DNA from 2 places in the Streptomyces incarnatus genome. Region 2 is predicted to be linked to the other one. Evidence: riboswitches for the same ligand, from Rfam matches in the RefSeq annotation. Region 2 holds a riboswitch; the other holds the start of a gene.
The links. A riboswitch is a leader RNA that binds a small molecule or an ion and turns the genes downstream of it on or off. The one in region 2 is predicted to bind glycine.

Region 1 (11,047 bases), 4.4 Mb from region 2:
TTCGATCTCGGGTCTCGAGGCCTACGACTCCGAGGTCACCGGCCAGACCCAGGTGCCGATGCTGTCGCCCGAGGCGCAGGCCGCGGTGGACGCGCTGCCCATGGGCTCGGCCCTGCTGGTGGTGCGCCGCGGACCGAACTCGGGCAGCCGCTTCCTGCTGGACAGCGACCTGACCACGGCCGGCCGTCATCCGCAGAGCGACATCTTCCTGGACGACGTCACGGTCTCGCGTCGGCACGTGGAGTTCCGGCGCCTCGCGGACGGCTCGTTCACGGTGGCCGACGTGGGCAGTCTGAACGGCACGTACGTCAACCGCGAGCGGATCGACCAGGTGGCTCTGTCGAACGGTGACGAGGTGCAGATCGGCAAGTACCGGCTGGTGTTCTACGCGAGCCGGCAGGGCATCTGACCCGCCCCCGGACCGGTGTCCGGGGGGACTCCCAGGGAAGGTCCATGCTTCAAACACCGAGCGGCGGTGCCGGAAGCGGTACCGCCGCCAGGGACAGTGGGCTGATGAGCATCGGCACGGTGCTGAACGCGCTGCGCGACGAGTTCCCCGAAGTCACCATCTCCAAGATCCGTTTCCTGGAGTCGGAGGGGCTCATCGAGCCGCAGCGGACGCCTTCGGGGTACCGCAAGTTCAGCGCCGGGGACGTCGAGCGCCTGGCGCATGTCCTGCGGATGCAGCGGGACCACTATCTGCCGCTCAAGGTGATCCGCGAGCATCTGGACGCCATGGAGCGGGGCGAGGCCGTCCAGCTGCCGGTCGTGGGCCGTCAGCGCACCGCCGAGGACGTTCCGGAGCCGGCCGCGGCGCCCACCGTGGCCCGGGTCGGCAGGGCCGAGCTGCTGGCGACCGCGGAGATCGACGAGGGCGACCTCAAGGAGTGGGAGTCGTACGGGCTCATCGCTCCCCTGGCGGACGGGGTGTACGACGCCGAGGCGGTCACCGTGGCCTCGCTCGTCGCCGCACTGGGCCGCTTCGGTATCGAGCCACGCCATCTGCGGGTGATGAAGGCGGCCGCCGACCGCGAGGCCGGGCTGGTCGACCAGGTGGTGGCCCCGCTGAGGCGCCACCGCAACCCCCAGACCAGGGCCCATGCCGAGGCCCGGGCGAAGGAGCTGGCGGCGCTCACGGTGAAGCTGCACGCCGCACTGGTGCAGACCGCGCTCGGGGTGCGGCTGCCGTGAAGGCCGGGGGCTGCCAGCGGCCGGATCGGGCACCTGTTCCCGGCCCGACTACCCAAATGTCGCGGGCACGGCCTAGGGTTGCTGTGTGAACGAGCTCGATGTCGTAGGTGTCCGGGTCGAAATGCCCTCCAACCAACCGATCGTGCTCCTGCGCGAAGTGGGAGGCGACCGTTACCTCCCCATCTGGATCGGGCCGGGGGAGGCGACGGCGATCGCCTTCGCCCAGCAGGGCATGGCCCCCGCCAGGCCGCTGACCCACGACCTGTTCAAGGACGTGCTGGAGGCCGTCGGCCAGGAGCTGACCGAGGTACGCATCACCGATCTACGTGAAGGTGTCTTCTACGCGGAGCTGGTCTTCGCCAGCGGTGTCGAAGTCAGCGCCCGTCCCTCCGACGCCATAGCGCTGGCCCTGCGGACGGGGACGCCGATCTACGGCAGTGACGCGGTGCTGGACGACGCCGGCATCGCCATCCCGGACGAGCAGGAGGACGAGGTGGAGAAGTTCCGCGAGTTCCTCGACCAGATCTCGCCCGAGGACTTCGGCACCAGCAGCCAGTGAGGGTGCACGGCCGGTGCATATCGGCGCCCGGCGCGCGGGCATGTGCCACCGGCCAAGGAGAGCGTCCTACGGCCTCCCCCGAAAGCATTCGGCTAGCCTTTCCCCGCGGTGGGGCACGGGAAACCACTCCTAGGGTGATTATCACTCGGCGTGCCGAGTGTGGCGATCGTTGACGCACCCCTGGTGACTGCCTACCGTCGTGAAGGCAGGTCAAGGACGGAGGTCGGCGTGAGAACCAGCGGCGACGGTACGGCTGGGGGTGCCCCCGTGCGCGGTTTCGGGGAGAGCGGTCCGTACCCGGTTCACAGCAGCGCGGTGGATCACGCTCCGCAACGGCCGACAGCGGTGCCGAACGGCGGAGGGGCGGCGGCCATGACGTCCGAGCAGATCGGCTATCGGGGGCCCACGGCCTGTGCGGCCGCTGGCATCACCTACCGGCAGCTCGACTACTGGGCCCGCACCGGGCTCGTCGAGCCGAGCGTACGGCCCGCGTACGGGTCGGGCACGCAGCGGCTGTACAGCTTCCGGGACGTCGTCGTCCTGAAGATCGTCAAGCGGTTCCTGGACACCGGTGTCTCGCTGCAGAACATCCGCACGGCCGTGCAGCACCTCAGGGAACGCGGTTTCCGTGACCTGGAGCGGATGACCCTGATGAGCGATGGCGCCACGGTGTACGAGTGCACCTCGCCGGACGAGGTCCACGCCCTGCTCCAGGGTGGTCAGGGCATCTTCGGGATCGCCGTCGGCGTGGTGTGGCGGGACGTGGAAAGCGCACTCTCCCAGCTGCACGGGGAGCGCATCGACACCGGCGAGACCCTGGTCGGGCACAATCCCGCGGACGAGCTGGCGCGGCGCCGTAACCGGGCCGTCTGACACCGCTCCCGCGCTTTGACACGGGCCCCCCTCCGCGGCGGGGGCATTGTCAGTGCCGTGGTGCAGCATCGGAGATGTGAGAAACGCGCCCACGATCCTGCATCTCGACATGGATGCCTTCTACGCCTCGGTGGAGCAGGCATCCAAGCCGAGCCTGCGCGGGAAGGCGGTCGTCGTGGGCGGACTCGGGCCGCGTGGGGTGGTGGCCACCGCGTCGTACGAGGCACGTGTCTTCGGGGTCCACTCGGCGATGCCCATGGCCCAGGCACGCCGGCTGGCACCCAACGCCGCGTATCTGGTCCCGCGCTTCACCGTGTACCGGGCGATCAGCGAGCAGGTGATGGCGCTGCTGCGGGAGCTGTCGCCGCTGGTGGAGCCGCTCAGCCTGGATGAGGCGTTCGTGGACCTGGAGGCCGGCGGGACGGCCTGGGACGAGGAGTCGGCGCGGCTGGCCGGGGTCAAGCTGCGCGCGGACATCCAAGCGGTCACGGGGCTGACCGGATCGGTGGGGCTAGCCGCCTCCAAGATGCTCGCCAAGATCGCCTCGGAGCAGGCCAAGCCGGACGGCCTGGTGCTCATCGAGCCGGGATCCGAGCGGGCGCTGCTGGGGCCGATGCCGGTGCGGACCCTGCCGGGGGTCGGGCCGGCCACCGGCGACCATCTCCGCCGGGCCGGGATCACGACGGTCGAGGAGCTGGCCGAGGCGGGCGAGGACGAGCTGGTCCGGCTGCTCGGCAAGGCGCACGGGCACGCGCTGTACGCCATGGCGCTGGCCCATGACGAACGGCCCGTGGTGGCCGAGCGCGAGGCGAAGTCGGTGTCGGTCGAGGACACCTACGACGTGGACATCCACGACCGGCTGCGGATCGGGCTGGAGGTGCGGCGGCTCGCGGACCGGTGTGTGGGGAGGCTGCGCGGGGCGGGGCTTTCGGGGCGGACGATCGTGCTCAAGGTGCGCAGGTACGACTTCTCGACCCTGACCCGCTCCGAGACGCTCAGAGGGCCCACGGACGATCCGGCGGTCGTACGGGAGGCGGCCGCGCGGCTGCTGGACTCGGTGGACACCACGGGTGGGGTACGGCTGCTGGGCGTGGGTGTTTCCGGGCTCGCCGACTACACCCAGGAGGACCTGTTCGCGCAGGCGATGCCACTGCCTCCGGCGGATGAGCCGGAAAGGGCTGAGGGGGAGGCCGTGGCGGAGCGGCCGGAGCCCGTGGAACGCCAGTGGCGCGCAGGGCAGGACATACGGCATACGGAGTACGGGCATGGGTGGGTGCAGGGGAGTGGGCTGGGGCGGGTGACCGTGCGGTTCGAGACGCCGCAGTCCCCTCCGGGGCGGGTGCGGACGTTTTTTGTCGATGATCCTGCGCTGGAGGCCGCTGATCCGTTGCCCCTGGTTTTGGAGCTTGCCCACCCGCCCGCCCGTCTCGGTCGGTCAAGCAGTGGCCGACACGGGGCTCCGCCCCGGACCCCGGAGGAAGAACACCGGACCTCGGAGGCGGATCACCGGGCCCCGGAGGTGGATCACCGGGCCTCGGAGGTGGATCACCGGGCCCCGGAGATGGGTCACCGGGCCTCGGAGGTGGGTCGCCGGGCCCCGGAGGTGGATCATCGGAGTCCGGAGGTGGATCAGAGGGCTCACGTCTCCTCCGAACCCGCCAGTTTGCCGAAGTCGTGGTCCGGTACGGGAGGAGGTGAGGTCACGTCCAGGCCGTAGTGGTGGTAGAGCTGGAGCTCCTGTTCGGGGGAGAGATGGCGGCCCACGCCGAAGTCCGGGGCGTCCTTGATCAGGGCGCGGTCGAAGGGGACGTGGAGGGAGCCCTCGATCAGTTCGCTCGGCTCCAGGGGGACGAAGGCGTCGCGGGAGAACAGGCCGGTGCGTATGGCCGCCCACTCGGGCACGCCGGTCGCGTCGTCGAGGTACACCTCGTCGATGGTGCCGATCTTGGTGCCGTTGCGGTCGAACGCCTTGCGGCCGATCAGGTTGCGCGGATCGATCTCGGTCTGCACGGTCCGTCTCCCTCCACTTGGTCGCAACTCATCCGTAAGCACTACGAAAGAGCACATTCAGGGAGGCGGCCACTCGAGGGCCCGTGCGTTGACCTCGCTGGTAGGCTGACAGCGGCTGCTGACCCCGTGCGGGAGAGTCCTCCGACCACCTCGGAGGCGCCGAAGGAGCAAATCCTCCCCGGAATCTCTCAGGCTCACGTACCGCACGGACGAGGTCACTCTGGAAAGCAGAGCGGGTGTCGACGGCTTCCGCTCTCACCGACGGTGAAAGCCGGGGCGTGCCCGGTGAAGCTCTCAGGTTGAGATGACAGAGGGGGAGGCCGTCCGGGCACCCGCGCCGTGGTGCCCTCGAAGGTCGTGTCAGACCAGGAGGCCTCCGCAATGACCGCCCATCGCATTCCGCTCTCGGAGCTCGAAGCGGGTATCCCGTTCGAGCAGCGCCACATCGGGCCCGACCAGGAGGCGCGGGCCAAGATGCTCGCGCAGGTCGGCTACGGCTCGCTGGACGAACTGACCGCCGCGGCGGTCCCCGATGTGATCAAGAACGCCGACGCCCTCGACCTGCCGGGCGCCCGCACCGAGGCCGAGGTGCTCGCCGAGCTGCGCTCGCTCGCCGACCGGAACCAGGTCCTCGACTCCATGATCGGACTCGGGTACTACGGCACCTTCACCCCGCCCGTCATCCTGCGCAACGTCATGGAGAACCCCGCCTGGTACACGGCGTACACGCCGTACCAGCCGGAGATCTCCCAGGGCCGCCTCGAAGCCCTGCTGAACTTCCAGACGGTGGTCGCCGACCTCACCGGGCTGCCCACCTCCGGCGCCTCCCTGCTCGACGAGGGCACCGCCGCCGCCGAGGCCATGGCGCTGTCCCGCCGCATGGGCCGGAACAAGAAGGGCCTGTTCCTGGTCGACGCGGACGCGCTGCCGCAGACCATCGCCGTGATCGAGACCCGGGCCGAGCCGACCGGTGTCGAGGTCGTCGTCGCCGACCTCAGCGACGGCATCCCGGCCGACATCGCCGCGCGTGAGATCAACGGCGTGCTGATCCAGTACCCGGGCGCCTCCGGTGCCGTACGCGACATCAAGCCGGTCATCGACCAGGCCCACGAGCTCGGCGCGCTCGTCACCGTCGCCGCCGACCTGCTCGCGCTGACCCTGCTGACCTCGCCGGGCGAGCTCGGCGCGGACATCGCCGTCGGCACCACCCAGCGCTTCGGTGTGCCGATGGGCTTCGGCGGCCCGCACGCCGGCTACATGGCGGTGCACGAGAAGTTCGCGCGCAGCCTGCCCGGCCGTCTCGTGGGCGTCTCCGTCGACGCCGACGGCAACAAGGCCTACCGGCTCGCGCTGCAGACCCGTGAGCAGCACATCCGCCGGGAGAAGGCGACCAGCAACATCTGCACCGCCCAGGTGCTGCTCGCCGTGATGGCCGGCATGTACGCCGTCTACCACGGGCCGGAGGGCCTGCGGACCATCGCCCGGCGCACGCACCGGTACGCCACCATCCTCGCCGAGGGTCTGAAGGCGGGCGGCGTGGAGATCGTGCACGGCGCCTTCTTCGACACCCTCACCGCGCGCGTGCCCGGCAGGGCCGCCGAGGTGGTGGCCGCGGCCCGGAAGAACGGCGTCAACCTGCACCTGGCCGACGCCGACCACGTGTCGATCGCCTGCGACGAGACCACCAAGCGGGCCCAGCTGGCCGCCGTGTGGTCCGCCTTCGGTATCGAGGGCGACATCGAGGCGCTGGACGCGACCGCCGAGGACACCCTGCCCGAGGCACTGCTGCGCACCGACACGTACCTCACCCACCCGGTCTTCCACCAGTACCGTTCCGAGACCGCGATGCTGCGCTACCTGCGCAGGCTGGCCGACCGCGACTACGCGCTCGACCGCGGCATGATCCCGCTGGGCTCCTGCACCATGAAGCTCAACGCGACCACCGAGATGGAGCCGGTCACCTGGCCCGAGTTCGGCCAGTTGCACCCCTTCGCGCCCGCCGAGCAGGCCGAGGGCTACCTCACGCTCATCCGTGAGCTGGAGGAACGTCTCGCCGAGGTCACCGGCTACGACAAGGTCTCCCTGCAGCCGAACGCCGGTTCGCAGGGCGAGCTGGCCGGCCTGCTGGCCGTACGCGGCTACCACCGTGCGAACGGCGACGAGCAGCGCACCGTCTGCCTGATCCCGTCCTCCGCGCACGGCACCAACGCGGCCAGCGCCGTGATGGCCGGCATGAAGGTCGTCGTCGTCAGGACCGCCGAGGACGGCGAGATCGACGTCGAGGACCTGCGGGCGAAGATCGAGCAGTACCGCGACGAGCTGGCGGTGCTGATGATCACCTACCCGTCGACGCACGGCGTCTTCGAGGAGCACGTCGCCGACATCTGCGCCCAGGTCCACGAGGCCGGCGGCCAGGTGTACGTCGACGGCGCCAACCTCAACGCCCTGGTCGGCCTCGCCAAGCCGGGCCACTTCGGCGGTGACGTCTCCCACCTGAACCTGCACAAGACGTTCTGCATCCCGCACGGCGGCGGCGGCCCCGGCGTCGGCCCGGTCGCGGTCCGCTCGCACCTGGCGCCGTACCTGCCGAACCACCCGCTGCAGCCGGCCGCGGGCCCGGAGACGGGTGTCGGCCCGATCTCGGCCGCTCCCTGGGGTTCGGCGGGCATCCTGCCGATCTCGTGGGCGTACGTCCGCCTCATGGGCGGCGAGGGCCTCAAGCGCGCCACGCAGGTGGCCGTGCTGTCGGCGAACTACATCGCCAAGCGCCTGGAGCCGCACTACCCGGTGCTCTACACCGGTCCCGGCAACCTGGTCGCGCACGAGTGCATCATCGACCTGCGCCCGCTGACCAAGGCGACCGGCGTGAGCGTGGACGACGTGGCCAAGCGCCTGATCGACTACGGCTTCCACGCGCCGACCATGTCCTTCCCAGTGGCCGGCACCCTGATGATCGAGCCGACCGAGTCGGAGGACCTCATCGAGCTGGACCGGTTCTGCGACGCGATGATCGCCATCCGCGCGGAGATCGAGAAGGTCGGTGCGGGGGAGTGGCCGGCGGAGGACAACCCGCTGCGGAACGCCCCCCACACCTCCGCCGCGCTCGGCGGTGAGTGGAAGCACGCCTACAGCCGCGAGGAGGCCGTCTTCCCGGCCGGTGTGTCGGCCGCGGACAAGTACTGGCCGCCGGTGCGCCGTATCGACCAGGCCTTCGGCGACCGCAACCTGGTGTGCTCCTGCCCGCCGCTGGACGCGTACGAGGACTGACTGGACGCGTACGAGGACTGAGCAGGAGCTGTCGCAGGGCCCCGTCCGTTTCCGGGCGGGGCCCTCGCCGTGTCATGCCGTCGCCAGGGACACCTCGGTCGCCTTGATCAGGGCGAACACGTCGGAGCCGACGAAGAGGCCGAGGTCGGCGACCGCGTCCTTGGTGATCGCCGCGGTCAGTTCGCCACCGTCGACGGAGATCCTCACGGAGGCCATGACGGCGCCGGTGGTGAGGCCGGTGATCGCGCCGGGAAGCTGGTTGCGGATCGACAGACCCGCCACCCGATGGGTGGCCAGGGAAACCTCCGTCGACTTCACGAGCGCGCGGACGGGTGAGCCGGGGGCGAGGGAGAGGTCCTCGGCGGACTCCTTGGTGATGGCAGCCATGAGGTTCTGGCCGCCGTCCAGGCGAAGCCGGACGGTGGCCATGGCCTCGCCCGACTGGACCTCGGTGACGGTGCCGGGCAGCTGGTTGCGGATGCTCAGGGTCATGGGCACTCACGGTAGAGCGCCCGTCCCTTCAGGCCGGGTATGCGTGTGTCTGCGTCGCCTTGACCGTCGCCCAGACAGCGGCGCCCGGATGCAGGCCGAGCTCGGCGGCGGCGACCGTGGTGAGGTCGGCGGCGAGGGGGAGTTCGCCGGTGAGGTCGGCGCGGATCTGGTCTCCGTGCGTCTCCAGGCCGACCACCTCGCAGTGCCAGAGGTTGCGGGCGCTGGCGCCGGAGGGCCGGTCCCGGAACAGGGTGACGGCGGACGGCGGGAACGCCACGAACGCCGGGCCGGACAGCTCCTCGGTGGTCGTGATCGCCGGGCCCGTGTCGAGCCGTACCGTGTGTCCGTCCGCCTGGCCTCGGTAGAGGTTGAGGCCGACGAGCCGGGCGATGTAGTCGGTGCGCGGATGGCGAGCGATGTCGGCGGGACCGCCCTCCTGGACGACCCGGCCGTGCTCGATGACCACCAGCCGGTCGGCCAGCACCATGGCGTCCAGCGGGTCGTGCGTGACGAGTACGGCCACGGCCTCGAACTCGGCCAGATGGCGGCGGAGTTGGGCCCGGACGTCCAGACGGGTGCGGGCGTCCAGGGCGGCCAGCGGCTCGTCCAGCAGCAGCAGCCGGGGCCGGGTGGCCAGGGCCCGGGCCAGGGCCACGCGCTGGGCCTGGCCGCCGGACAGGCGGCGGGGTCTGGCGGTCGCGTGGTCGGCGAGGCCCATGCGGTCCAGCCACGCCGCGGCCTGTGCGCGGGCGTCGGCCTTCGACGCGCCCTGGCAGCGCGGGCCGAAGGCCACGTTGTCCAGGGCGGACAGGTGAGGGAAGAGCAGGTAGTCCTGGAAGACGACGCCGACCGGGCGGGACTCCGGGGGAGTGTGCTCCAGGGGGGTGCCGTCCAGGCGGAGGTGGCCGTCGGTGAGCGGGGTGAGGCCGGCGAGGGCGCGCAGGGCGGTGGTCTTGCCGGCGCCGTTGGGGCCGAGGAGGGCGAGGACGTCTCCGGGGGCGGCGGTGAGGGTCATGTCCAGCCGGAATGTGCCGCGGTCGACGATCAGGTGGGCGTCGAGGCCGTCGGTGGGCGGGTGCGGGTGCCGGTGCGGGTGCGTCGTGGGGTGCCGGCCTTCGGCCGGCTTCGGGTTCCCACCCGCACCACCCGTGCGACTTTCGTCGTCGGGTGCGGGTGGCCCCTGCGGGGGCTGAGCGCCGTCGGCGGCTGCGGGGGGTTCCGGCGGCGGTGTCGTGCCTTCGGCGCCTGCGGCGGGTGCCTGGGGCGCTTCGGTGGTGTTGCCGGGCGTGGGGCGCTGGTTGGTCATGAGGTGGTCATCCAACGGTCTCGCAACCCCGCCAGCACCGCGATCGACACCGCCAGCAGGACCAGGCTGAGGGAGATCGCGGCGTCGGGGTCGTTCTGCAGGGCCAGGTAGACCGCGAGGGGCATGGTCTGGGTGCGGCCGGGGAAGTTGCCCGCGAAGGTGATCGTCGCGCCGAACTCGCCGAGCGCGCGCGCCCAGGCGAGGACCGCGCCCGCCGCGATGCCGGGCGCGATCAGCGGCAGGGTGACCCGGCGGAACGCGGTGAAGCGGGACGCGCCCAGCGTGGCGGCCGCCTCCTCGAAGCGCGGGTCGGCCGCGCGCAGCGTGCCCTCGACGCTGATGACCAGGAAGGGCATCGCGACGAACGCCTCCGCGATCACGACCCCCGTGGTGGTGAACGGCAGGGTGATCCCGAACCAGGCGTCCAGCCACCTGCCGATCACGCCGTTGCGGCCGAGGGACAGCAGCAGCGCCACACCACCGACCACCGGCGGCAGCACGAGCGGCAGCGTCACCAGGGCCCGCACCAGGCCCCGGCCGGGGAACTCCGTACGCGCCAGCAGCCAGGCCAGCGGCACGCCCAGGACGAGGCTCACGGCCGTCGCCGCCGTGGCGCTGACCAGGGACAGCTGGAGCGCCTGCCACACCTCGGCGCTGGACAGCTGGGCCGGCAGGCTGCGCCAGGGCGCGCGGACGACGAGCGCGACCAGCGGCAGCAGCAGGAACGCCAGCGCCAGCACACCCGGCAGCAGCAGCGGCAACGGCACCCCGCGCCGGCCCCCCGTGCCGACGCGGCGACGCCGCGGCCGGTCCGTGCGGGGACCGGTCGCGGCGCCGGGCTCGTGCAGCGTGGTCACGGCTTGAGGAACCCCGCCTCGTTCAGCACCTTCTGGCCCTCGGCGGACCGCACCAGGGCGATGAAGGCCTTGGCCGCCTGGGCGTTCGGCGCGTTCTTCAGCAGGACGATCGGGTAGGCGTTGATCGCCTCGGCGGACTCGGGGAACTCCACGCCCTCCACCTTGCCGGCCGCGGACTTCACGTCGGTCCTGTAGACGACCGCGGCGTCGGCCTCCTTCAGCTCCACCTTGTTGAGAGCCGACTTGACGTCCTGCTCGTAGGAGACCGGGGTGAGCTTGAGCTTGGCGGCGTCCAGGGCCTTCCGGGCGGCGGCGCCGCACGGCACGGTCTTGTCGCACAGCACGACCTTCAGACCGGACTTGGTGAGGTCCTTCAGGGAGGACACCTTGCCGGGGTTGCCCGGCAGGGTGGCGATCTCCAGCTGGTTGCGCACGAACGTGGCCGGGGTGCCTGCCGCGTCCTTCTTGTCCGTCACGATCTTCATCGTCTTG
Region 2 (11,047 bases):
GTGCGGTCACAGTTGACCTGACCCCTCTCGCCGGTGGTGACCGGCCTTTGTCCGCCGCTGTGGGCGGCTTGGTTCCCTTACCTGCGCCGGCCGCACGTTGGTGACGGCCCAGAGATCCAGCCGATCCTGTGACTGGTTCGGGCACAGGATCGACGGCCTCGCGTCTTGAGAGGCGAGTCTTCAACGGGCTCTCGATCACGCGCCAGGCCTGATGGAGAAAGTATGCATAAACGTGATGCCGCCTAGGGGGTTCCGTTATCCGAACAGGAAAGATCGGCTGCCGGACGTGGACATCGAGGGGCACCCCGCCCCGAACCGGGCGGACATACAGGGTGGTTGAGGACAGGACGCACAGGCGTGACCTGCGTCACAGCGGTTGAGTGCTCAGTAGGACCGGGGGCTCGTGTATCCGTATCCCGGGCCGGCCGCGGGCGCCGGGGCCGCGTGGGCCTCGCGGTCGTAGAACGGCCGGGCGTTCGCCCGCATCCACATCACGACCGGGTCGTAGTCGTCGGTCATCGCGACCGTGGACACCGGCAGGCCCTCCGGGACCGCGCCGACGGACTGCTGCATCATCGCGCGCACCGAGTCGACCGCGGCCGGGGAGGTGTCGTACACGTCCAGGCCGATGGCGAGGTACGGCGCACCGAGCGCCGGCTGCACCCAGGCGCGGCGCAGGGCGCGCAGGGCCGGGGTGCGGTGGGCGTTCTGCGCGAGGAGGGCGTAGAACTGCGGGATCTCGATGCCGGGTTCGGTCAGCCGGAGCGGGCCCGCGGGCTGGCGGTCCAGGCCGGTGGCGATGCGGCGCAGGTCCAGCCAGGGGATGCCGACGCCGCCGCCGGGGGCGTGCGGGTTGAGCCAGAGGCCGTAGTGGTCGGGGTAGAGGGTGCGGGCCACGTCGAGCCCGTCGACGACCTCGTACGACCGGTTCCAGCCGCTGGCCGAGAGCTCCTGGGCGGAGGTGACGCAGGGGGCGTACTGGAAGCCGTCGACCTCCATGTTCCCGTACTGGGCGTCCGGGGAACCGGCCTGGCCGTGCCACAGGAGCATCCAGATCTGGCCGGAGGAGGGGGTGGCGAGGGCGCGGAGCAGGGCCTCGTAGGCGTCGTAGCGGCCGGGGGTGACCTGGCGCAGCGTGTGTTCGACGCCGACGCCGACGCTGCCGCTGTGGCTGGCGCTCACCTGTCGTGCCCTTCTTTTGTGCCCCGGTGTTTGGAGACAGCTTATGCGCCTAGTAGCTCGGGGCCTTGTGTCCGTGCGCGAGTGCGGGGGTGTGGGTGGTACTCGCGCAGGTCCCCGCGCCCCTCGGGTCCGCTGCCCTCCGGCCCGCTGATCAGTGACCGTACTGATAGAACGGCCGCACGTTCGTCCTCAGCCATGCGGCCACCGGGTCGTCCGTCACGTCCAGGAGGACCAGGTTGACCGGCCACTTGACCGGGACTTTGCCGAGGGCCCGGCCGAGGGCCTGCAGGGGGAGGGTGCGCAGGTCGCCCTCCCACTGGGAGAGTTCGACGCCGACGAACATGACCGGGTCGTCCGTCTCTATGGCGGCCAGGCAGCGGCGGGCGGTGCGGACCACGCCGGTCTCGGCGAACTCGGCGGAGGCGGCGGAGAGGAAGTCGATCGGGTCCTCCTGCCAGTCGGGCTCGAAGAGGCGGACCCGGGCGCCGGTGTTCGGGCCGTCCAGCGGGGTACGGCCGGCCCGGCACAGCTCGGCCACCGCCGCGGGCGGGAGCGGGATGCCGACCAGGGCGTCGGGGTTCACCGCGATGCCGACCTGCGGGGGCAGGCCGCGGGCGAACTCCACGGCGGGGGCGATGGTGTACCCCATGTGGGAGCCGGCCGCCTGGCGCAGCTGCTCCTCGGAGCTGAAGACCGGGACGTACACCTGGCCCTCGATGTCCAGGGTGGGCAGGTCGAGCGGGCCGCTGTCCGGGCCGCCGCCGTTCGGCAGCGGGATCCAGAGCAGGCTGCGGCCCAGCACCTCGATGATCCGGCCGGCCGCCGCGGGTATGCCGAGGGAGGCCGAGAGCACCTCCTCCAGCTCGTTGCCGGGCCAGCCGCCGTGCGGCTGGGGGTGCGCCTGTGCCGGGAAGTCCGCGGGAATGTCCGCCGGGAAGTCCATCTGCCTACCGCCTGCTGGGAACCACTGCTGTGACCATGAAGGCTATCGGGTGGTTGTGACAGTGCCCTCCCCCGTGAACTCGATCCGGTGCAGGGCGTCCGCCGCCGGGCGGTCCAGCAGGATCGCCGAGCCGCAGCCGGCGGGCAGCTCGCCCCGTTCGGCCACGGCGAGCAGCCGGGCGGTCGTACGGCGGTGGCGGCGGAAGGCGTAGCAGGAGACGGCCCGGCCGCGCTCGCGCTGGCCCTCGCGGGCGGCCTCGGGGGTGACATCGAGAAGGAGCAGATGGAGGGTGCCGCCGCGGCGCCGTGCCTCGCGGGCGAGCCAGGCGCGCACCCAGGGCTGGGTGCCGCAGTCGTGCACCACGACGCCCTCCCCGGTGCGCAGCGCGCGGCGCAGACCGGCGTAGTGGGCCAGGCGGACCAGAGGCCGGTAGCAGGCATAGGGCAGGAAGCGGGGAGCGCGGGTGTCCCAGCGGTCCCGGGTGTCCTGGGAGTCGACACGGCCGCCCGGGACCGCGCGCCGCATCAGGGTGGACTTGCCGCTGCCGGGCAGGCCGGTGATCACGACCAGGTCGCGGGGGCCGAAGACCAGGGCGCGCGGGCCGCGGCCGGCGCGCTCGCGCAGGTCGCGGACGACCGGCAGCGGGGCGGGACGCTGCCTCGGCACCGCGATGCCGGTCGTGGCGGTGGCGTACACCGGGGTCCTGTTCACCGTGATCGTCCTCCCCTGCCTGCTCGGTAATCTTCATTCCCGTGATGCGTAAAGAGAAGGTAATGGGCGATGTCGGTGGCGGGGTCCGCGTCCTGCCACAGGTCGGTTACAAAAGCCCGCTCGCCGTGCAATGATGTGGCCGCCAACTGCATACCGGCCGCTTGAATCCGCGCGGGAGAGTTCCCAGCAGCCTTCGCTGGGACGCCGAAGGAGCAAGTCCCTCCCTTGAATCTCTCAGGCCCCGTTACCGCGCGGGCGAGGCACATCTGAAAAGCGGGCCGCTGCGACAGTGGCTCCACCCAAGGTGCAAGCCGTGATCGCCCCCGTGGCGGTCCTGGCGAACCTCTCAGGTTCCGATGACAGATGGGGAGGAACGTTGTTCCTCGCCTGTCATTCCCTGGGAGACGACCGACCGATGAGCAGTACCGAACCCACTGAGCTGCGCCACACCGCGCTGGATGCCCTGCATCGCTCGCTCGGTGCGACGATGACCGACTTCGCCGGCTGGGACATGCCGCTGCGCTACGGCTCCGAGCGCGACGAGCACATCGCCGTGCGCACGAAGGCGGGTCTCTTCGACCTCTCCCACATGGGCGAGATCACCGTGACCGGCGACGGGGCGGCCGCGCTCCTGAACTACGCCCTGGTCGGCAACATCGCCTCCGTCGGCGTGGGCCGCGCCCGCTACACCATGATCTGCCAGGCCGACGGCGGCATCCTGGACGACCTGATCGTCTACCGGCTCGCCGAGACCGAGTACCTGGTCGTCGCCAACGCCTCCAACGCCCAGGTGGTGCTGGACGCCCTCGTCGAGCGTTCCGCCGGTTTCGACGCCGAGGTGCGCGACGACCGGGACGCGTACGCGCTGATCGCCGTCCAGGGGCCGGAGTCCCCCGGCATCCTGAAGTCCCTCACCGACGCCGACCTCGACGGCCTGAAGTACTACGCCGGGCTGCCCGGCACGGTCGCCGGCGTCCCGGCCCTGATCGCCCGCACCGGATACACCGGCGAGGACGGCTTCGAGCTGTTCGTGAAGCCCGGGCACGCGGTCGAGCTGTGGCAGGCGCTGACCAAGGCCGGCGAGGGCGTCGGCCTGGTCCCGTGCGGCCTGTCCTGCCGGGACACCCTGCGCCTGGAGGCGGGCATGCCGCTGCACGGGCACGAGCTGACCACCGCGCTCACCCCCTTCGACGCCGGGCTCGGCCGGGTGGTGAAGTTCGAGAAGGAGGGCGACTTCGTGGGGCGCGAGGCGCTCCAGGAGGCCGCCGCCAAGGCCCAGGAGAACCCGCCGCGGGTGCTCGTCGGGCTGGTCGCCGAGGGCCGCCGGGTGCCGCGCGCCGGGTACGCCGTCGTCGCCGGCGGCGCGGTGATCGGCGAGGTCACCTCCGGCGCCCCCTCCCCCACCCTGGGCAAGCCGATCGCCATGGCCTACGTCGACGCGGCGCACGCCGCGCCGGGCACCGAGGGCGTCGGCGTGGACATCCGGGGCAGCCACGAGCCGTACGAGGTCGTGGCTCTGCCGTTCTACAAGCGCCAGAAGTAGACACTGGGCGAGGTCACCGTGTGACCCCGCCCACGTTTCCGCTGGTCGGCAGCGGCTTCAGCAGTCCCCCCGTCATCAGTACTCCCGCGCGTACAGGAGAATTCAGGCCATGAGCAACCCCCAGCAGCTGCGCTACAGCAAGGAGCACGAGTGGCTGTCGCCCGCCGAGGATGGCGTGTCGACGGTCGGCATCACGGAGTTCGCGGCCAACGCGCTCGGCGATGTCGTCTACGCCCAGCTCCCCGAGGTCGGCTCCACGGTGTCCGCGGGCGAGACCTGCGGCGAGCTGGAGTCGACCAAGTCGGTCTCCGACCTGTACTCGCCGGTCAGCGGTGAGATCACCGAGATCAACGAGGACGTCGTCAACGACCCGTCGCTGGTGAACTCGGCCCCCTTCGAGGGCGGCTGGCTGTTCAAGGTGCGCGTCGCGGAGGAGCCGGCCGACCTGCTCTCCGCCGACGAGTACACCGCCCAGAACGCCGGCTGAGGAGTCGTAGCCGTATGACCGTCCTGAACACGTCCCTGCACGAGCTGGACCCGGAGATCGCCGCCGCGGTCGACGCCGAGCTCGGCCGCCAGCAGTCCACGCTGGAGATGATCGCCTCCGAGAACTTCGCGCCGCTCGCGGTGATGGAGGCGCAGGGCTCCGTCCTCACCAACAAGTACGCCGAGGGCTACCCGGGCCGCCGCTACTACGGCGGCTGCGAGCACGTCGACGTCGCCGAGCAGATCGCCATCGACCGGGTCAAGGAGCTGTTCGGCGCCGAGTACGCCAACGTCCAGCCCCACTCCGGCGCCTCCGCCAACCAGGCGGCCCTGTTCGCGCTGGCCCAGCCCGGGGACACCATCCTCGGCCTGGACCTCGCGCACGGCGGCCACCTGACCCACGGCATGCGGCTGAACTTCTCCGGCAAGCAGTTCGACGTGGTCGCCTACCACGTGGACGCCGAGACCGGCCTGGTCGACATGGCCGAGGTCGAGCGGCTGGCCAAGGAGCACCGCCCGAAGGTGATCATCGCGGGCTGGTCGGCGTACCCGCGCGAGCTGGACTTCGCCGCGTTCCGCCGGATCGCCGACGAGGTCGAGGCGTATCTGTGGGTCGACATGGCGCACTTCGCGGGCCTGGTCGCGGCCGGTCTGCACGCGAACCCCGTGCCGTACGCGGACGTGGTGACCTCCACCACGCACAAGACGCTCGGCGGTCCGCGCGGCGGCATCATCCTCGCCCGCGGCAAGGACTTCGCGAAGAAGCTGAACTCCTCCGTCTTCCCCGGCTTCCAGGGCGGCCCCCTGGAGCACGTGATCGCGGCGAAGGCGGTCTCCTTCAAGGTCGCCGCCTCGGAGGAGTTCAAGGAGCGCCAGCGTCGTACGGTGGAGGGTGCCCGCATCCTCGCCGAGCGCCTGACGGCGGCGGACGCCCGTGCGGCCGGTGTGAACGTGCTGTCCGGCGGCACGGACGTGCACCTGATCCTCGTCGACCTGCGCGAGTCCGAGCTGGACGGGCAGCAGGCCGAGGACCGGCTCCACGAGGTCGGCATCACGGTCAACCGCAACGCGGTCCCGAACGACCCGCGGCCCCCGATGGTCACCTCGGGTCTGCGGATCGGCACGCCCGCCCTCGCCACCCGCGGCTTCACGGCCGAGGACTTCGCCGAGGTCGCGGACGTGATCGCCGAGGCGCTGAAGCCGTCGTACGACGCCGAGGCCCTGAAGGCGCGGGTCAAGGCGCTGGCCGACAAGCACCCGCTGTACCCGGGTCTGAACAAGTAAGTCACCTTTTGCGGGGCACCGCGCACACTGGAAGCCGGAAGGTGTGCGCGGTGCCCGCACCCCCTGTACCACCCCTGCTTCACCCGTCTTGAGGAGTTCCCGTGGCCATCTCGGTCTTCGACCTGTTCTCGATCGGCATCGGCCCGTCCAGCTCCCACACGGTGGGCCCGATGCGCGCGGCGCGGATGTTCGCCCGGCGGCTGCGCAATGAGGACCTGCTGGCCTCGGTGGCCTCCCTGCGCTGCGAGCTGTACGGCTCCCTCGGCGCGACCGGCCACGGCCACGGCACCCCCAAGGCGGTCCTGCTCGGTCTGGAGGGCGCCTCCCCGCGCACGGTGGACGTGGAGACCGCCGACGAGCGGGTGGAGGGGATCAGGGCGGCGGGCCGGATCCGGCTCCTCGGTGAGCACGAGATCCCGTTCTCCTTCGACGACGACCTGATACTGCACCGCCGCAAGGCGCTGCCGTACCACGCGAACGGCATGACGATCTGGGCCTACGACGCCTCGGGTGCCGAGGTGCTGTCGAAGACGTACTACTCGGTCGGCGGCGGCTTCGTCGTGGACGAGGACGCGGTCGGCGCGGACCGGATCAAGCTGGACGACACGGTCCTGAAGTACCCCTTCCGCACGGGCGACGAGCTCCTTCGGCTGACGAAGGAGACCGGTCTGTCGATCTCCTCCCTGATGCTGGAGAACGAGCGGTCCTGGCGCACGGAGGAGGAGATCCGCGCGGGCCTGCTGGAGATCTGGCGGGTGATGCGCGAGTGCGTGCAGCGCGGCATGTCCCGCGAGGGCATCCTGCCCGGCGGCCTGAAGGTGCGCCGCCGCGCGGCCGTCTCCGCCCGCCAGCTGCGCGCCGAGGGCGACCCGCTGGCCCACGCCATGGAGTGGATCACGCTCTACGCGATGGCCGTGAACGAGGAGAACGCGGCGGGCGGGCGCGTGGTGACCGCCCCCACGAACGGCGCGGCGGGCATCATCCCCGCCGTCCTGCACTACTACATCAACTTCGTACCCGGCGCCGACGAGGACGGCGTGGTGCGCTTCCTGCTCGCGGCCGGCGCGATCGGCATGCTCTTCAAGGAGAACGCCTCCATCTCCGGCGCCGAGGTCGGCTGCCAGGGCGAGGTCGGCTCCGCCTGCTCGATGGCCGCGGGCGCGCTGGCCGAGGTGCTCGGCGGCTCACCGGAGCAGGTGGAGAACGCGGCCGAGATCGGCATGGAGCACAACCTCGGCCTGACCTGCGACCCGGTCGGCGGCCTGGTCCAGATCCCATGCATCGAGCGCAACGGCATGGCCGCGGTGAAGGCGGTCACCGCCGCCCGGATGGCCATGCGCGGCGACGGCTCCCACAAGGTGTCCCTGGACAAGGTCATCAAGACCATGAAGGACACCGGCGCGGACATGTCCGTGAAGTACAAGGAGACCGCCCGCGGCGGGCTCGCGGTGAACATCATCGAGTGCTGACGGTGTCAGGTGCGGGCCAGCAGCAGGTCCTCCCCGGTCGACGGGCGCAGGCCGTCGCGGCGGCCCGAGAAGTAGCGTTCGGCCAGTGAGCCGCCCGGGACGTGCCGTACGTCCCGGAAGCCGGCCTCGCGGGCCAGGGCGAGCATCTCGTCCGGGGTGTAGAAGCTGAGGAACGGCGTGCCGGACGCGCGGGCGCCCGCCTCGCTCGCCCGGAGGCCGGCCCGGTCCCGCTCGTCCACGAGGTCCGCTGGCAGCAGGAAGGTCAGGGCGAGGGTCGAGCCCGGTGCCAGCCGGGCGATCCGGCGCAGGGTGGCCGCCGTGGCCTCCTTGGTGAGGTACATGGTGACGCCGGTGGAGGCGACGACCGCCGGACGGCCGGGGTCGAAGCCGGCCTCGGTGAGGCGGGCCGGCCAGGAGCCGGCGTCCGTCTCGAAGTCGACCGGCACCAGGTGCAGCCGGTCGGGGATGCCGTAGCCGAGTGCGGCGAGGCGCCGGCGCTTCCAGTTCTGCGTGGCGGGCCGGTCGACCTCGAAGACGCGCAGCCGGGAGACGGTCTCCGGCTCGCGCTGGGCGAAGGTGTCCAGGCCGGCGCCGAGGAGGACGTACTGGCCGACGCCCCGGTCGGCCTGCTCGGCGACCAGGTCCTCGATGAAGCGGGCGCGGGCCACCATGGCGGCGCGGAATCCGCGCGTGGCCTCCGGATCCATGTCCGGGCGGTCGCGCCAGCCGTCACCGGGGTCCACCAGCCGCAGGCCGACCTCGTCCTCGAGCACGTGTGGCGGCGGGTCGACCTGGACGTGCATCGCCCGCCACAGCGCGCAGCGCACGGCGGTGTTGTCGGGGACCGCCTCGGTCTCGCCGGTCATGGCACTGCCTCCGGTCGCCGTCACTTCGCCGCCGGGGCCTGGAGGCTCCACAGCCGCCCGTCGGGGTCGCGGACCGTCATCAGCCGGGTCCCGAAGTGGGTGTCCTCGAACGGTGTGACGACCTCGACGGCGGGGTCGGCGCGGAACGCGTCCGCGTCCGGCACCTTCAGCACGATCTGCGTCTGCGGCTCCCGGTTCTCGGGGACCTCGGCGATGAACACGTACGGGCCGTCGCCGTTGCGGAACTGGCCCGAGTTGTGGTCGGTCGCGAACTCCAGGTCGTAGCCCAGGGCCTGGAAGAACTTCGCCGCCCTGCCCCAGTTGTGGGTCTCCAGGAACACGGCCTCGATGCCTTCGGTCGCCATGTCAGCTCTCCTTCTCGGTCGACTGCTGTTCCTGCCCATGGGCGTCGTCGAGGTAGGCACGCAGCGCCTCTGCGACCAGTGCCGACAGCGACATGCCCGACTCGATGGCGCGGTACTTGACCTGCTTGATCAGTCCGATCGGCAGGTACACGTTGAACTGCTTGACTTCCTCATCGCCCACCCTTCGAGGCTAGCATGCTAGCAATCTAGCCGCCACCGATGACGGGCCGCGCGACGGCCAGGAAGTGGCTGATGTTCCTCCGGGGGCTACCGCGCAGTAACCGCTTGCCCCTACGCTGCCGCCAACTCAGCGACAGCGAAGGGGAGTTGAACCATGGGCGCGGTGAGACGGCTGGCGGCACTCGCGGGGGCGGCGGCTCTGCTGACGGCGGGACCGGGCAACGCCCACGCGGCGGCGCCGAAGTTCTCCGAGACGACGGCGATCGGCACGCACAACGCGTACGACAAGGCCAAGTACACGTACTTCGCCCAGGCGTTGGACTCGGGTGCCTCGCTGCTCGAGATCGACATCTACGCGGACAGCATCACCAAACGCTGGCGGGTGAGCCACAGCAACCCGTTCGGCGACGACAACAACTGCGAGGCCGCGAAGACCCCGGGCGAGCTGTACAGCAAGAACCGCAACCAGGACTTCGGCAGTTGCCTGGACAACATCGCGGCCTGGAACCAGCTCCACCCCGACCACCCGCCGATCGTCTTCAAGATCGAGATGAAGGTCGGCTTCAACAACAACGCCGGGCTCGGCCCGGACGAGTTCGACACGCTCGTCCAGCAGAAGCTCGGCAGCAGCGTCTACAGGCCGGCCGACCTGCTGGGCGGCACCTACAGCACGCTGGACGCGGCCGCCCGGGCCAACGCCTGGCCGTCCCGGGACTCACTCAAGGGCAAGTTCCTCTTCGAGGTGATCCCGGGCACCGTGGAGATGAACAACCCCTTCGACCACTACTGGACGGACCAGGAGTACGGCGACCACCTGCGCGACCTGTACGCGGCGGGGCAGATCTCCCGGGCCGAGGCCTTCCCGGCGGTGCTGGGCGCGGCGAACGGCGACCCGCGGTCGACCCGCTGGACCTCCGACACCTCGATCCGCCCCTGGTTCGTGTTCTTCGACGGCGACGCGGCGACGTACGCGGGCAACGGCTACGACACGTCGTTCTACTCCACGAACCACTACATCTCGATCATGACCGACGCCGCCGGCGTCTCCCCCGCCATCTCCTCGACCGACCCGACGGACGCCGAAGTCGCCGCCCGGCTGGCCCTGCTGGCCAAGGACCACGCGAGCATCATCACCTCGGACTGGTCGGCGAAGCCGGCCTCGGTCCTCAGTTCGGTGGTCACCCGGAGCTGACGTTCGACCGTCCGGGACGGATCGGGCGTGCCATCGTGGGGCATCACTCAACCAGCAACTCCTTTCCCCCCACCGGCACATCGAGGAGTCCCCACATGCTCCGCGGCATCGACGTCAGCGCGTACCAGTCGTCCTCGTACGACACGAGCGGCCTCTCCTTCGCCTTCATCAAGGCGACGGAGGGCCGTTCGTACGTCAACCCCCACGCCACGGCCCAGGCGAAGACCGCCCGCGACGCCGGCCTGGTCGTCGGCTTCTACCACTTCCTGTGGCCGGGCAACCTCACCGCCCAGGCCGAGCACTTCGTGACCGCCGCCCCGTCGCGGGCGGGTGACATCCTCGCCGTCGACTGGGAGACCACCGGCGACGGCACCCACGCGAGCAACGCGGAGAAGGACGCCTTCGTCAAGAAGGTGAAGGCCCTGCGGCCCACCCACCGGGTCGTCCTGTACTGCAACCGCGACTTCTGGCTGACCATCGACCACACCTCGTACGCCGGCGACGGCCTGTGGATCGCCGACTACGTCACCGCGGGCCACCCCCGCATCAAGGCAAAGTGGCTCTTCCACCAGTACACCAGCGAGCCGCACGACAAGGACGTGGCGAACTTCGCCAGCAAGGCCGCGCTGAAGGAGTGGGCCACGCGGTAGGGCGAGGACGGCCGGCCGGTCAGCCCCGGAAGTCCGCCGGGCTCAGCCCCGGAAGTCCGCCGGGCGTTCCGGGGAGGCTGCCGTGAGTGCCTTCCGCACGGCTTCCGCACCCGCCCGCAGGCCGTAGACCGGGGTGCCGGGCTGCTGGCGCCAGGAGTCGTCGATGCCGCCCGCGT

Region 1: linked by a shared signal. The riboswitch ahead of gcvP (aminomethyl-transferring glycine dehydrogenase) and the one ahead of gcvT (glycine cleavage system aminomethyltransferase GcvT) in region 2 are both predicted to bind glycine.

The regions. Positions count from the first base shown of each region.
Region 1 covers NZ_CP011497.1:7,149,983-7,161,029, forward strand. The annotation lists gene ABB07_RS32390 (FHA domain-containing protein) at 1-409, shown strand, start outside; gene ftsR (transcriptional regulator FtsR) at 454-1,191, shown strand; gene ABB07_RS32400 (bifunctional nuclease family protein) at 1,277-1,750, shown strand; gene ABB07_RS32405 (MerR family transcriptional regulator) at 1,979-2,623, shown strand; gene ABB07_RS32410 (DNA polymerase IV) at 2,700-4,340, shown strand; gene ABB07_RS32415 (PRC-barrel domain-containing protein) at 4,262-4,633, opposite strand; glycine riboswitch at 4,753-4,847, shown strand; gene gcvP (aminomethyl-transferring glycine dehydrogenase) at 5,015-7,900, shown strand; gene ABB07_RS32425 (TOBE domain-containing protein) at 7,973-8,392, opposite strand; gene ABB07_RS32430 (ABC transporter ATP-binding protein) at 8,421-9,698, opposite strand; gene modB (molybdate ABC transporter permease subunit) at 9,695-10,555, opposite strand; gene modA (molybdate ABC transporter substrate-binding protein) at 10,552-11,047, opposite strand, start outside.
Region 2 covers NZ_CP011497.1:2,716,513-2,727,559, forward strand. The annotation lists gene ABB07_RS11910 (ABC transporter permease) at 1-10, opposite strand, end outside; gene ABB07_RS11915 (enhanced serine sensitivity protein SseB C-terminal domain-containing protein) at 385-1,182, opposite strand; gene ABB07_RS11920 (enhanced serine sensitivity protein SseB) at 1,334-2,125, opposite strand; gene ABB07_RS11925 (AAA family ATPase) at 2,168-2,842, opposite strand; glycine riboswitch at 2,999-3,096, shown strand; glycine riboswitch at 3,097-3,209, shown strand; gene gcvT (glycine cleavage system aminomethyltransferase GcvT) at 3,252-4,379, shown strand; gene gcvH (glycine cleavage system protein GcvH) at 4,489-4,866, shown strand; gene glyA (serine hydroxymethyltransferase) at 4,881-6,149, shown strand; gene ABB07_RS11945 (L-serine ammonia-lyase) at 6,251-7,618, shown strand; gene ABB07_RS11950 (class I SAM-dependent methyltransferase) at 7,624-8,484, opposite strand; gene ABB07_RS11955 (VOC family protein) at 8,505-8,849, opposite strand; gene ABB07_RS11960 (ribbon-helix-helix domain-containing protein) at 8,851-9,030, opposite strand; gene ABB07_RS11965 (phosphatidylinositol-specific phospholipase C domain-containing protein) at 9,184-10,221, shown strand; gene ABB07_RS11970 (GH25 family lysozyme) at 10,317-10,871, shown strand; gene ABB07_RS11975 (NADPH-dependent F420 reductase) at 10,914-11,047, opposite strand, start outside.